One region of the Bradyrhizobium sp. U531 genome, then DNA from elsewhere that is predicted to be linked to it. Evidence: riboswitches for the same ligand, from Rfam matches in the RefSeq annotation. Region 1 holds a riboswitch; the other holds the start of a gene.
The links. A riboswitch is a leader RNA that binds a small molecule or an ion and turns the genes downstream of it on or off. The one in region 1 is predicted to bind S-adenosylmethionine.
Positions count from the first base shown of each region.

Region 1 (7,141 bases):
CTATTTCGAGGAAGCGGGCCAGGGAACGCCGATTATTTTTTTGCATGAATTCGCGGCCGACTACACCAATTGGGAGCCGCAGATGCGCTACTTCTCGCGCGGCCACCGCTGCATCACCTATTCGGCGCGCGGCTACACACCGTCGGACGTGCCGGATGGCGAGGTCTACACCTACAAGCATTTCTACACCGACGCGCTCGCGGTGCTCGATCATCTCGGAATCGAACGCGCGCATCTCGTCGGACTTTCGATGGGCGCCTATTCGTCGCTGCAGATCGGATTGAACGCGCCGCAACGCGCGCTGTCGATGACGCTGGCCGGTGTCGGCTCGGGCTCGGAGATCGAGAACCTCGACAATTGGCGCAAGCAGTGCCGCGCCAATGCCGAGCAGTTCGAGACGTTGGGCTCGGCCGAAGTCGCGAAGGTCACGCGCGAGGCGCCGAGCCGGATTCCCTTCCTGGTGAAAGATCCGCGCGGTCATGCGGATTTCTATGCCGCGCTGGCGCGGCACGATTCGAAGGGCTCGGCCAACACGATGCGCGGTTTCCAGGGCGGCAGACCATCGATCTACACCATGACCGACGCGATCCGTGCCGCCGCAACGCCGGCGCTGATCATCTGCGGCGACGAGGACGATCCATGCGTGGGGCCGAGCCTGTTCCTGAAGAAGCATCTGCCGGCCGCCGGGCTCGCGATGTTTCCGAAGTCTGGCCACGTGCTCAATCTCGAAGAGCCCGCGCTGTTCAACGAAAGCGTGGCGCGGTTCGTGGCGCTGGTGGAAGCAGGACGCTGGCCGGTGCGGGATGCGCGGTCGCTGGCGGCGCATTAGGCACAGGTAGAGCGGCATACTCCGTCATTGCGAGCGCAGCGAAGCAATCCAGAATCCCTCCGCGGTGACAGTCTGGATTGCTTCGTCGCAAGAGCTCCTCGCAATGACGGAAAACTACTTCCCTCCACCCCGGCTCAGCAGGAACACGCCCTGCTCGCCAAACATGTTCCACACCCACCACGGCAGATTGAGCGGCACCGGGCGGCCGTAGAGATCGAGCGCGACCGAGCGCTCCATCTTGACGTTGATCTCGTCGCAGAGCTGCACGAAATCCTTGATGGTGCAGAAATGGATGTTGGCGGTGTCGTACCAGGTCGCCGGCAGGTTCTCCGTGCGCGGCATGTGGCCGCCGATCAGGAGCTGCAGCCGCATCTTCCAGAAGCCGAAATTCGGAAACGAGACGATGGCGCGGCGGCCGATGCGCAGAAGGTTCTCCAGCACCACGCGCGGCTGCCGCGTCGCCTGCAGCGTCTGCGACAGGATCACGTAGTCGAAGGCGTCGTCGGGATAGTTGACGAGGTCGGTGTCGGCATCGCCCTGCACCACGGCAAGGCCCTTGGCGACGCAGCGGTTGACGCCCTCGCGCGACAGCTCGATGCCGCGGCCGTCGATGCCTCGGGTCTCCAAGAGCTGCAGCAGGTCGCCCTCGCCGCAGCCGACGTCGAGCACTTTCGAGCCGGGCTTGACCATGTCGGCGACGAGAACATGGTCGGCGCGATACTGACCGGGCGATCCGGTCGCAACGCCGTTCAGCGGCAGCACTTCCTGTACAGACATCGCTAGCCGTCCTCGTCAGTCGTTCTTGCCGGTGAGCCCGCGGGCCTTGCCTGCCGATTGCAGGAAGGCACGCGAGATATCCAGGAATTCGGGCACGTCGAGCAGGAAGGCGTCGTGGCCGCGATCAGTCTCGATCTCGGCGAACGACACCCGCGCGCTGGAGGCGTTCAGCGCATGCACCAGCGCGCGCGATTCCGAGGTGGGGAACAGCCAGTCGCTGGTGAATGAGACCACGCAGAAACGGGTCCTGATATCCGCAAACGCCTTGGCGAGCACGCCGTCATGATCGGCGGCGATGTCGAAATAATCCATCGCGCGCGTCAGATAGAGATAGGAGTTGGCGTCGAAGCGCTCGACGAAGGAGGAGCCCTGGTAACGCAGATAGGACTCGACCTGGAAGTCGGCATCGAACGAGAAGGTCGGCAGCTCACGGTCCTGCATGCGGCGACCGAACTTGCGATGCAGCGCCGCGTCCGAGAGATAGGTGATGTGCGCCGCCATCCGCGCCACCGCGAGCCCGCGATGCGGATGGATGCCGTGATCGGCATAACCGCCGCCGTGCCAGTCCGGATCGGCCATCACGGCCTGGCGGCCGAGCTCGTGGAAGGCGATGTTCTGCGCCGAGTGCCGTGTCGCGCAGGCAATCGCCAGCGCCGAGTACACGCGGGACGGGTAGGCCGCAGTCCATTGCAGCACCTGCATGCCGCCCATCGAGCCGCCGACGACGGCAAACAGCGTGTCGATGCCGAGCCGGTCGATCAGCATGGCCTGCGCGCGCACCATGTCGGGAATGGTGATGACGGGGAATTCCAGGCCCCAGACCTTGCCGGTAGCAGGATTGATCGAGGCCGGGCCTGTGGAGCCCATGCAGCCGCCGATCACGTTGGAGCAGATGATGAAGTAGTTCTTGGGGTCGATCGGACGACCGGGACCGACCAGGGTTTCCCACCAGCCGGATTTGCCGGTGACGGGATGCACATTGGCGACGTGCTGGTCGCCGGTCAGCGCATGGCAGATCAGGACCGCGTTGGAGCGATCGGCATTGAGCTCGCCATAGGTCTGGTAGGCGATCTGGAAAGGGGTGAGATCCACGCCGCAATCGAGCCGCAGCGGCTGCTCGGCGCCGAAATGCACGACCTGCGAGCTCGGATGATCCACCTCATGCGACCGCTCGTCGGCGCTGATCGCAGGACTCGGTATCGACTTGACGCCATCCATCTGACCATCGACCTCGTTTGCGATCAAACGCTTGATCGCCACTTGCATCAGGCCATGAAAAACCCGGCCTGAACGATAGGTTCGGCCGGGATCAGAAGCGTCCCCGGCCTGTTTAGCGAGTTTTTTAACGTGGCTGCAAGCCGGCCGGCTCAAATGACCACGGAACGGGCAAAAACTACCGTCTTGGGCGGTTTTCGTCAAGTCGCGGCCCGGATCGCCACAATTCGCCTCTGTCGCGCGGATCGAAAAGGACGTCATTTCTCTTTGCTTTCGCCGTCCTGACTGCCTAATCAGGACATCCCCCATCGGAACCATCGACAGTCCAAGCCATGTCCCAACGTCCGCCCGCGCCACCATCGCTGCAGGAACTGCGCAAGGAGATCGACGCGATCGACGAGGGCATGCATCGCCTGTTGATGCAGCGTGGCGACATCATCGACCGTCTGATCCAGGTGAAGCAGACCCAGGAGGTGGGCTCGGCATTCCGCCCGGCGCGCGAGGCCTCGATGATGCGCGAGCTCGTGCAGCGTCATCGCGGCATCCTGCCGCTCGACACGGTCGAGAGCATCTGGCGCGTCATCATCTCGACCTTCACCTATGTGCAGGCTCCGTTCTCCGTGCATGCCGACATCTCGGCCAGCGAGGCCGCGATGCGCGATTCCGTGCGCTTCAATTTCGGCTTCACCGTGCCTTACGTCGCGCATTTCAGCGCGCAGGCCGCGGTCGAGGCGGTGGCGAAATCCAAGGGCGACCTGGCAATGGTCTCGGCCACCTCGAGCCGCACGCCGTGGTGGCTGGAGCTGGAAGCGGACGGCGCGCCGAAGATCATCGCGCGGATGCCCTTCATCGAGCGTGCCGACCATCCGGCCGCATTGCCGGTGTTCGCGATCTCGCGCGTCGCCGACAGCGCCCTGGTGACCGAGGTCGAGACCTTCAGCGTGCGCGTGTCCGGCTGGAACGCCGAGGTCGCGCGCGCTTTGTCGCCGCTCGCGGAGATCGTGGCGGTGCCCGACACCGCCTTCGACGGTGCCGCATTGCTCGTCTCGGTCGCCAGCGCCAGCATCGATAAAATCAGGGCTGCCCTGATCGAGGCGGGGGCCTCGGTGCGCTCTGTGGCCCTCGTCGGCAGCCACGCAACGCGCTATACGGTGCCCCCGACCGGGGCAAAATCGTAAACCGCGCGCCGCGCCCCGCCATTTTCGGAGTTCAAGATGTCGTCCCGCCCCGTGCCGAATCCCGGCATTCTCGATATTGCGCCCTACACGCCCGGCAAGAGCCCCGTGCCCGAGCCCGGCCGCAAGGTGTTCAAGCTCTCGGCCAACGAGACGCCGTTCGGGCCCTCGCCCAAGGCGATCGAGGCGTTCAAGCATGTGGCGGACCACCTGGAAGACTATCCCGAAGGCACCTCGCGCGTGCTGCGCGAAGCGATCGGACGCACCTATGGGCTCGATCCCAACCGCATCATCTGCGGCGCCGGCTCGGACGAGATCCTCAATCTGCTCGCCCACACCTATCTCAGCCACGGCGACGAGGCGATCTCCACCACGCACGGCTTCCTGGTCTACCCGATCGCGACCATGGCGGTCGGCGCGAAGAACGTGGTCGCGCAGGAGAAGAACCTCACCTGCGACGTCGACGCCATCCTCAAGGCGGTGACGCCGAAGACCAAGCTGGTGTGGCTCGCCAACCCCAACAACCCGACCGGGACCTATATCCCGTTCGACGAGGTCAAGCGGCTGCGCGCCGGCCTGCCCTCGCACGTGTTGCTGGTGCTCGACGCCGCCTATTGCGACTATGTTTCCCGCAACGACTATGAAATGGGAATAGAGCTGGTCGCCACCACCGAGAACACCGTGGTGACGCACACCTTCTCCAAGATCCACGGCCTCGCCGCGCTGCGCATCGGATGGATGTTCGGCCCCGAGCACGTCATCGACGCCGTCAACCGCATCCGCGGTCCCTTCAACGTGTCGACGCCGGCGATGTACGCCGCGGTCGCCGCGATCGAGGACACCGCGCACCAGTCGATGTCGAAGCAGTTCACTGAGACCTGGCGCAACTGGCTGACCGAGGAGGTCGGCAAGCTCGGATTGAAGGTGACGCCGAGCGTCGCCAATTTCGTGCTGATCCATTTCCCGACCGAGAAGGGCAAGACCGCCGACGACGCCGACGCCTTTCTCACCAAGCGCGGCCTCGTGCTGCGCGGCCTGAAGAACTACGGCCTGCCGCATTCGCTGCGCATGACCATCGGCACCGAGGAGGCCAACCGCCTCGTTGTCGACGGCCTGCGCGACTTCATGGCCGGCAAGTGAGCGCCCAGGCGCACTTCCAGCGCGTCGCGCTGATCGGCTTCGGCCTGATCGGCGGATCGATCGCGCGCGCTGCAAAGCTCCAGGGGCTGGCCGGTAAGATCGTCACCACCGCGCGCTCCGAGAAGACGCGCGCGCGGGTGCTCGAGCTCGGCATCGTCGACGAGGTCGTGGCGACCAATGCGGAAGCGGTGAAGGATGCCGATCTCGTCATCCTCTGCATTCCCGTCGGCGCCTGCGGGCCCGTGGCGCAGGAGATTGCCGCGCACCTCAAGCCCGGCGCGATCGTGTCCGACGTCGGCTCGGTCAAGGGCGCGATCGTCAGGGACATGGCGCCGCATCTGCCGAAGACCGTTCATTTCGTGCCGGCGCATCCCGTCGCCGGCACCGAGCATTCGGGCCCCGACTCCGGCTTCGCCGAGCTCTTCATCAACCGCTGGTGCATCCTCACCCCTCCGGAAGGCGTCGATGCGGCGGCCACCGATCGCCTGCGTGCATTCTGGGCGGCGATGGGCGCCAAGGTCGAGGTGATGGAGCCGGATCATCATGATCTCGTGCTCGCGATCACCAGCCATCTGCCGCATCTGATCGCCTACACCATCGTCGGCACCGCCGACGAGCTGGGGCAGGTGACGGAGTCCGAGGTCATCAAATTCTCGGCCGGCGGTTTCCGCGATTTCACCCGTATCGCGGCCTCCGATCCGACGATGTGGCGCGACGTGTTCCTCGCCAACAAGGATGCCGTGCTGGAGATGCTCGGCACCTTCACCGAGGATCTGGCAAAGCTCACGCGCGCGATCCGCCGCGGCGACGGCGAAGCGCTGTTCGATCACTTCACCCGTACCCGCGCCATCCGCCGCGGCATCGTCGAGATCGGCCAGGACTCGGCGGCTGCGGATTTCGGCCGGCAGCACGGGCAACTCGGCAAGAAGCCGTAAGCCTCGTAGCCCGGAAGGAGCGCAAGCGTAATCCGGGATTCTCGCGCGGCACTGTCCCGGATTGCGCTTTGCTACATCCGGGCTACGTCCTCACCCTAAACAAGCGGCCGACGAGACCGGCGCCGACCTGCATGCAGACGCCGAGCGCCCAAGAGAATCCGAGCGCCAGGTTCCAGCCGCCATCGGCGGCTTCGTCGAACACGAACGTGTAGAGGGCGAGCAGGCCGGCTCCGGCCGCAAAGAATGTTCCTGCCGCGCTGACGAGGTCGAGCGCGGCCGAGCGGTGCAGGCTGCGCTCCTGCAGCGGCGGCCAGCGCGGGATGTCGATCCCGAGATAGGCGCCGGCCATGCCGAGCACGATGACCGCCGCCGTGAATTCGATCGTGTCGAACCAGAACAGATCGACACGCATCAGGAGCGCGGCGACGAAGGTCGCGCCAGCCGCGCCCGTCATGGCGAGGCCAAGCCGGGCGACGATCTGCGCGAACCGAAGGATCAGAAGCCCGTCAGACAATCGTCACCCTCGCTTCGCCGCACGCGCTTCATGACTAGAACGGGTAGTACCGGATCTGCGTCATGACGACGTTGTCGTCCGTCTTCGGCGCACCACCGACCCCGGCAAACGCGAACCGCTGCGTGTGGGAATACTGCAGGCCGGCTTTGAGCGTGCCGTAATTGCCCTGGTAGATGGTGTCGTAGAGTCCGGCCGTGATCTGGCGAACCTCCCTGGTGTTGCCGTTGCAGGTCGCGGCCGGCGAGCTCTCGATGCCGCAGCCGGTGTTGTTGTAGAGCGGATTGCCGTAGCCGAACGGCACCGTGCCGACATTGGCGAAATTCGCTTTGGCTTTTTCCAGGCCGGCGTAGCTGTAGAGGTCGAGGCTCGGCGTCGCGTGCCAGATCAGGCCGACGGCGGCCGCCGTGATGGTCAGCGGCAGCAGCGTCCCGTCCTGCGCCACCGCAGCGTCGGGGAATGGCGTCGCCGTGAAGCGTCCGAGCACGCCGTGCGAACCGTAGAGCTGCAGATCGAGGGTTTTCGGAATCAGCTCGGCATAGACGTGGCCGCCGAAGCT
Region 1 is NZ_JASVEN010000008.1:16,976-24,116, forward strand. It holds gene QRQ56_RS29090 (alpha/beta fold hydrolase) at 1-829, shown strand, start outside; gene metW (methionine biosynthesis protein MetW) at 944-1,606, opposite strand; gene metX (homoserine O-acetyltransferase MetX) at 1,622-2,824, opposite strand; SAM riboswitch at 2,916-2,995, opposite strand; gene QRQ56_RS29105 (chorismate mutase) at 3,154-3,999, shown strand; gene hisC (histidinol-phosphate transaminase) at 4,036-5,136, shown strand; gene QRQ56_RS29115 (prephenate/arogenate dehydrogenase family protein) at 5,133-6,071, shown strand; gene QRQ56_RS29120 (hypothetical protein) at 6,154-6,585, opposite strand; gene QRQ56_RS29125 (hypothetical protein) at 6,620-7,141, opposite strand, start outside.

Region 2 (7,141 bases), on a different contig from region 1:
GCAGCCCGACGTCACCATCGTGCAGGCGCTGCTGCTGCGCTTCCGCCCCGTCAACATGGACGTGCTGCCGCTCTACATCGTGTTGATGCTGGCGCTGCCCCTGATCCTGTGGTCGATGAAGTGGCGGCCCGACGTCACGCTCGGCCTCTCGGTCGTGCTCTACGCGGTCACCTGGGAATACGACCTCTACCTCTCGGCCTATCCGAACGGCTTCTGGGCCTTCAATCCCTTCGCCTGGCAATTGCTGTTCGTGTTCGGTGCATGGTGCGCGCTGGGAGGTGCGCGACGCATGTCGCGCATCCTGGCCTCGCCCGTGACGATGTGGATCTCGATCGCCTATCTGGTCGCGGCATTCTACGTGACGCTGACCTGGTACGTGCCGCAGCTCTCCCAATTCATGCCGAAGCGGGTCGAGCAGTGGATGTATCCGATCGACAAGACCGACCTCGACGTGCTGCGCTTCACGCATTTCCTGGCGCTGGCCGCGCTCACCGTGCGCTTCCTGCCCCGGGATTGGCCGGGGTTGAAATCGCGCTGGCTGCGCCCATTGATTCTATGTGGCCAGCATTCCCTCGAGATCTTCTGTCTCGGCGTCTTCCTGGCCTTCGCCGGGCACTTCATTCTCGCCGAAGTCTCCGGCGGCGCGGCCATGCATGCGCTGATTAGTCTCTCCGGGGTCCTGATCATGTGGGGCGTGGCCTGGGTGATTTCGTGGTACAAGCGCGTGGCTGACAAGAGCGGTGCGAAAACCAAAAACGCCGTCGGCAACGCCGATCTGGCGGGAGGGGGCTGATGAAGGCGAAGGTTCTCCTGAGCCTGATCCTGCTATGCGGTGGCCTCGCCGCGCCTGTGGCGCGCGCGGGCGATGCTGCGCCTGCCGTGCCCGCGGCGTGCGAATTGCCCTCCTATCTGCTTACCAGCGAAAGCCAGCTTCCCAAGGTCGCCGCCGCCATCAAGGCCGGCAAACCGCTCGAAATCCTGGTCATCGGCACCGGCTCGACCCGGATTCCGGCCTCCGAGGACGCGTCCTATCCGGCGCGGATGCAGGCGATTTTGAAGGAGAAGCTGCCGCCGGCCGAGGCCGTGCAGGTCTCCGTAGAAATACAGAGCAAGAGGACGGCCGAAGAGGCGGCCGGTACCTTCGTTAAGCTGATGGAAGCAAAAAGGCCTACTTTGGTGATCTGGCAGACCGGGACCGTGGATGCTATGCGATCCATCGATCCCGACGAGTTTCGCGGTGCGGTGACGGAAGGCGTTGCCGCGTTGCAAAATGCGGGGGCTGACGTTGTCTTGATGAATTTGCAGTACAGCCCACGCACGGAGACCATGATCTCGGTGCCGCCTTACCTCGACAACATGAAGGTGGTGGCGCAGGAGCACGATATTCCGTTGTTCGACCGTTTCGCGATGATGCGTCAGTGGAGCGACCAGGGTCAGTTCGACCTGTTCAATCCCGCGCACGGACCCGAGTTGGCGAAACGAGTTCATGATTGCCTTGGCCGGGCGTTGGCACAGTTCGTGATCGACGCAGCTCATCTGGAGCCGGCCCAGCAGCAAAATTGAGGTCTAGCGTTAATGAGTTCTCTCCGCCCTTTTCGCCTGACGGCATGGCTCGCCGCGCCTGCAGCAGCAGTGCTGCTGTTGCTGGCGCCGGCCACGCAATCGCATGCGCAGACGCAAGCCGCGCAGGCGACGCCAGCGCAGTCGGCTGATCCCACGCCCGCGCCGCCGTCCCAGACCACCATCGCCGCCACCTCGCCCGAGCAGCGCGGCGTGACCACGCGCGCCATCGACAAGGTGAAGCAGGTCGCCAAATCCGCCGCCGATATTTTCAGCCGCGTGCCGTGCCTGCCGCCGAAGGGCGGTGCGAAGGCGATGGGCTCGCTGCCGCATGTCGCGGGCAAGCTGGTCGCTGGCAAGCCCGTCGTCATCGTCGCGTTCGGCTCGTCGTCGACTGCGGGCTTCGGCGCGAGCTCGCCGGACTTCAACTATCCGAACCGTCTCGCGACGCAGCTGCGCCGGCACTATCCGACCGCCGACATCACCGTCATCAATGCCGGCGTCGGCGGCGAGGACGCACCGGAGATGATGAAGCGTCTCCAGACCGAGGTGATCGACGTGCATCCGGACCTGGTGATCTGGCAGGTCGGCACCAACGCCGTGCTGCGCAACCTTGATCCCGGCGACACCGCAAAGCTGGTCGAGGACGGCATCAGCCGCATCCAGGCCGCCGGCGGCGCCGACGTCGTGCTGGTCGATCCGCAATATTCGCCGGCCGTCAACCAGCGCAAGGAGAGTGCCGGCAAGATGGTGAAGCTGCTCGGCAAGGTCGCCGAGCTTCGCCATGTCGGCATCTTCCCGCGCTTCGAGGTGATGCGCGACTGGCACGAGAACCAGTCGATCCCGGTCGAGAGCTTCGTCATCGCCGACGGCCTGCACATGAACGATTGGGGCTATGCCTGCTTCGCCCAGCTGCTCGGCGACGACATCATCCGCTCGGTGGGGCAGATCAAGCTCGGCGTGAACGTGCCCGCCGACGTGCGCGCATATCGGCCGATGTAGGCACGGTGCCGTAGGGCGGGTTAGCCCTGCAGATGCGCGAAGCGCATCTGCTCGGCGTAACCCGCCACTGTCTATCTCGTCGGAAACAGAAGCGGCGGGTTACGCCGTGCGAACTGCGCTTCGCGCAGTCGCGGGGCTAACCCGCCCTACGAAGCGATCATGCCTTCTCCAGCGCCGCCGTCAGATCCTCGATCAGGTCGTCGACATGCTCGAGCCCCGCGGAGAAGCGGATAAATCCTTCGCTGATGCCGAGCGCGGCGCGGTCCTCCGGCTTGAGGCGCTGATGCGTCGTGGTCGCCGGATGCGTGACGAGGGATTTCGCGTCGCCGAGATTGTTCGAGATCTTCGCGAGCTTCAGCTCGTTGAGCACGCGGAACGCGCCCTGCTTGCCGCCCTTGACCTCGAAGCCGACCAGCGTCGAGCCGCCGCGCATCTGCTTTTTCACCAGTGCCGCCTGCGGATGATCGGCGCGGCCGGGATAGACCAGCCGCGAAATCTTCGGATGGCTCGCCAGCACGTCGGCGATGCGCGAGGCGGTGTCGGTCTGCGCGCGCACGCGCACGCCCAGCGTCTCCAGGCCCTTGAGCAGCACCCAAGCGTTGAACGGCGAGATCGACGGGCCGGTCTGGCGCATGAAATTGTGGATGTGCTCGGCGATGAAGGCTTCCGACGACAGGATGATGCCGCCGAGGCAGCGGCCCTGGCCGTCGATATGCTTGGTCGCGGAATAGACGACGACGTCGGCGCCGAGCGCGAGCGGGCTCTGCCAGATCGGCGTTGCAAACACGTTGTCGACGACGAGCCGCGCGCCGCCCTTGTGCGCGATCTCGGCGATGCCGGGAATGTCGAGCACGTCGAGCGTCGGGTTGGTCGGGCTCTCCAGGAAGAACGTCTTGGTGTTGGGCTTCACCGCGCGCTGCCATTCGTCGAGATTGGCGCCGTCGACCAGCGTGGTCTCGATGCCATAGCGCGGCAGCAGATCCTGAACGACGTAGAGGCACGAGCCGAACAGCGCGCGGGAAGCCACCACGTGATCGCCGGTCTTGAGCGGCGCCAGGATCGCGGTCGTCACCGCGGCCATGCCCGTTGCCGCCGAGCGGGCCGCCTCGGCGCCCTCGAGCTCGATCATGCGGCGCTCGAACATCGCGATGGTCGGGTTGGAGTAGCGCGAATAGATGAAGCCGGGGTCCTCGCCCTTGAACCGCGCCTCGCACTCCTCGGCGCTGTTGTAGACGTAGCCCTGGGTCAGGAACAGCGACTCCGACGTCTCGCCATACTGCGAGCGCAGGGTGCCGGAATGGACCAGGCGGGTTTCGGGACGGTAGTTGGCAGGCGACTTCGACATAGGACCCTCCGAGATGACCGTCTCGTCGAAAACGGTCACAAAAAAACCGGCCTGGATAAAACCACGGGCCGGGATCACAGAGGTCCCCGGCCTGTTTAGCGACTTATTTAACGTGGCTGCAAGCCGGCCGGCTCAAATCACCACGGGATAAGTGATGCTCATATTCCGCAATGCCCTTTCCGTCAAGGCGTCCATCGGATAGCCGTAAAAGACCTGTATTTCCGGCCTGTCCGGATGCATTTGAGCCCTGATGAGGACCCCCGGTTGACGTTCACGGTCGCGCCCGACGCCAATGGTATCCTGCCCGACCGCATGATCGCGGCGATGGCGGAGGCAGGCCTCATCCTGCCGGCCTATGACTTCGTCGAGAGCCAGATCCAGCCGGCCAGCCTCGATCTGCGCCTCGGTGACATCGCCTATCGCGTCCGCGCCAGCTTCCTGCCCGGCCCCGGCGCCACCGTCGCCGAGCGCATCGACGAATTGAAGCTGCACGAGTTCAGCCTCGCCGACGGTGCTGTGCTGGAGACCAACTGCGTCTATATCGTGCCGCTGCTGGAGAGCCTGGCGCTGCCGCCGGAGATCGTCGCGGCCGCCAACCCCAAGAGCTCGACCGGCCGCCTCGACGTCTTCACCCGCGTGATTGCCGACGGCACCCGCCGCTTCGACATGATCGGCGCCGGCTATCACGGCCCGCTCTATGCCGAGATCAGCCCGAAGACCTTTCCGGTGCTGGTGCGCGAGGGCTCGCGCCTCAGCCAGGTGCGCTTCCGCACCGGCGACGCCATCCTCAATGCCGATGAGCTCGATGGCTTGCATGCCGCTGAGCGCCTCGTCGACGTCGACGATGCCGACCTCTCCGGCGGCGTCGCGGTCTCGGTCGATCTGTCCGGCGAGAAAGCCAGCGGCTTCGTCGGCTACCGCGCCAAGCGCCACACCGGCGTCGTCGACGTCGATCGGCGCTCCGGCTACGCCGTCGATGATTTCTGGGAGCCGATCTCGGCGCGCCCCGACGGCAGCCTGATCCTCGATCCCGGCGAGTTCTACATCCTCGCGTCGAAAGAGGCCGTGCAGGTGCCGCCCGACTACGCCGCGGAGATGGTGCCGTTCGATCCCTTGGTCGGCGAATTCCGCGTGCATTATGCCGGATTCTTCGATCCTGGCTTCGGCTATGCCGGTGCCGGCGGGCAGGGCTCGCGCGCCGTGCTGGAGGTGCGCTCGCGCGAGGTGCCGTTCATCCTCGAGCACGGCCAGATCGTCGGCCGCCTCGTCTACGAGAAGATGCTGGCCCGTCCCGACGCGATGTATGGCCAGCGCATCGGTTCGAACTACCAGGCGCAAGGCCTCAAACTATCGAAGCATTTCCGGGTGTAGCTGCACGTCCTACTGTCATGCCCCGGCTTGACCGGGGCATCCAGTACGCCGCGGCCTATCGGCTCAATCACCGCGGCCTCTGGAATACTGGATCGCCCGATCCTAGTGCGCAATTGCGCACTGGTCGGGCGATGACACCGAATGTGTGTCGAAGTGCCAGGCAAGATCGCGGAATATGGCGAGGGAAACGAGATGAGCAATCCATCCGAACTCGACGCAAAGATCGCCGAAAACGTCGCGGACGCGCTGATCTATTCGGATCGCTCCGGCACCATCATGCGGTGGAACGGTGCCGCGACGACGCTGTTCGGCTTTTCCGCGGCGGAGGCGCTCGGGCAGAATCTCGATCTGATCATTCCCGAGCATCTGCGTGCCGCGCACTGGAGGGGCTTCGAGGCAGCCCTCGCCAGCGGCGCGATGAAGCTCTCGGGCAGGCCGACGCTGACCCGCGCGCTGCACAAGAGCGGACGCAAGCTCTACATCGAGATGACTTTCGCATTGGTGCGGGATTCCGGCGGCAACGTGCTCGGGTCCGTGGCGATGGCGCGCGATGTCACCGAACGGGTCGAGCGCGAGCGCGCGGCGAAGGCGCCGCCGCAAACTTCATGATGCGGAATTGGCGGGCGGCCGCGCAGGGCGCCCTGCACGTGCGTCATGTTGCCTGCCGAAAGCTGCGGTGACACACTCAATCGCAACAACAACGATCGGGAGCGAACATGGCCGCCGTCTCGGACGCCGCGCAGCAGGCCCAATGGGCGCGCTGGCGCGCAGTCGCCGACCTCTATCATGCGTATTTCACCGGCCTCATCCTCACCGTGGTCACACGGCGCGGCATCGCTGACGACGCCGAGTTCGTCTTCCGCGTCTTCCGCCGCCAGCAGCAGGAGCGCTTCCTGCCGGGACTCAGGAAGCTCGGGATCGATCATCTGCCGCCGGCCGTGGCGGCTGCGCATTATCACTACCTCTCCAACTGGATCGGCGGCGTGCATGTCGAATACATGTACGAGAGCGACACCAAGGCCTGGATCCGCTATCCGCCGCCGCGCTGGATCTGGAAGGGCACCGCGATCTGCGGCGTGCCGGGCGAGGTTTCGCGCGCGATGCTGCGCGGCTGGCACGCCAACAATGGCGTTGCGCTCGGCGATCTCAGGCTCGGCTTCGTCTGCACCAAGCAAAGCGTGGACGGCCAGGACGGGCTGGAGGGCTACTATCATCAATACGATCATCCGCTCGAGATCGACCAGCGGCTGGTGTTCGCACGCCACCTCGAAGCGCCGCTGTTCGATGCGACGACCGCGCCGGCTTTGCCAGTGGCAAGCTGGCCAAAACCGCGCCTGGAGAAAGCCTATCGCAATTACGCGATGGAATATGTCCGCACCGCCGCGCCCGTGATGGTGCAGCTGTTCGGTCCCGAAGACGCCGGCTATCTGCTGCATCTCACCGGCAAGCTGATCGGCATGCAATATTTCGACGAGGCCGCAGCGGCGCTGGCCATGCGGCGCGGCGGCGCGAGCGAATTTTCGGCGTTCCTGAATGCGCTGCTCGCTGCGCAGGATGATCAGGCGGAGAGCTCGACGTCCGAAGGAGCTTTTGAGATCCGCCAGCAGAGCTGGAAGCTGATGGACGACGTCACCGACTATCACCCTGCCTGCGCCAGGGTGCTGGAGGGATTGTTCGAAGGCCTGGCTGCTGGATGCGGCCGGCATATCGACGTGCAGCTGCGCGCCGCGCGTGGAGGCTGCCCGCCGCTGACCTGGACAATCGGGTAGAAGGACAGTGCCGCCGTCCTTTGCCTCTCCCCGCTTGCGGGGAGAGGCCGGATTGCATCTTCGATGCAATCCGGGTGAGGGGGACTCTCCGCGA
Region 2 is NZ_JASVEN010000017.1:101-7,241, reverse strand. It holds gene QRQ56_RS38060 (OpgC domain-containing protein) at 1-793, shown strand, start outside; gene QRQ56_RS38055 (SGNH/GDSL hydrolase family protein) at 793-1,563, shown strand; gene QRQ56_RS38050 (SGNH/GDSL hydrolase family protein) at 1,576-2,562, shown strand; gene QRQ56_RS38045 (O-succinylhomoserine sulfhydrylase) at 2,720-3,907, opposite strand; SAM riboswitch at 3,982-4,061, opposite strand; gene QRQ56_RS38040 (2'-deoxycytidine 5'-triphosphate deaminase) at 4,142-5,278, shown strand; gene QRQ56_RS38035 (PAS domain S-box protein) at 5,471-5,887, shown strand; gene QRQ56_RS38030 (hypothetical protein) at 5,995-7,047, shown strand.
Region 2: another riboswitch for S-adenosylmethionine. It lies ahead of QRQ56_RS38045 (O-succinylhomoserine sulfhydrylase); the one in region 1 lies ahead of metX (homoserine O-acetyltransferase MetX).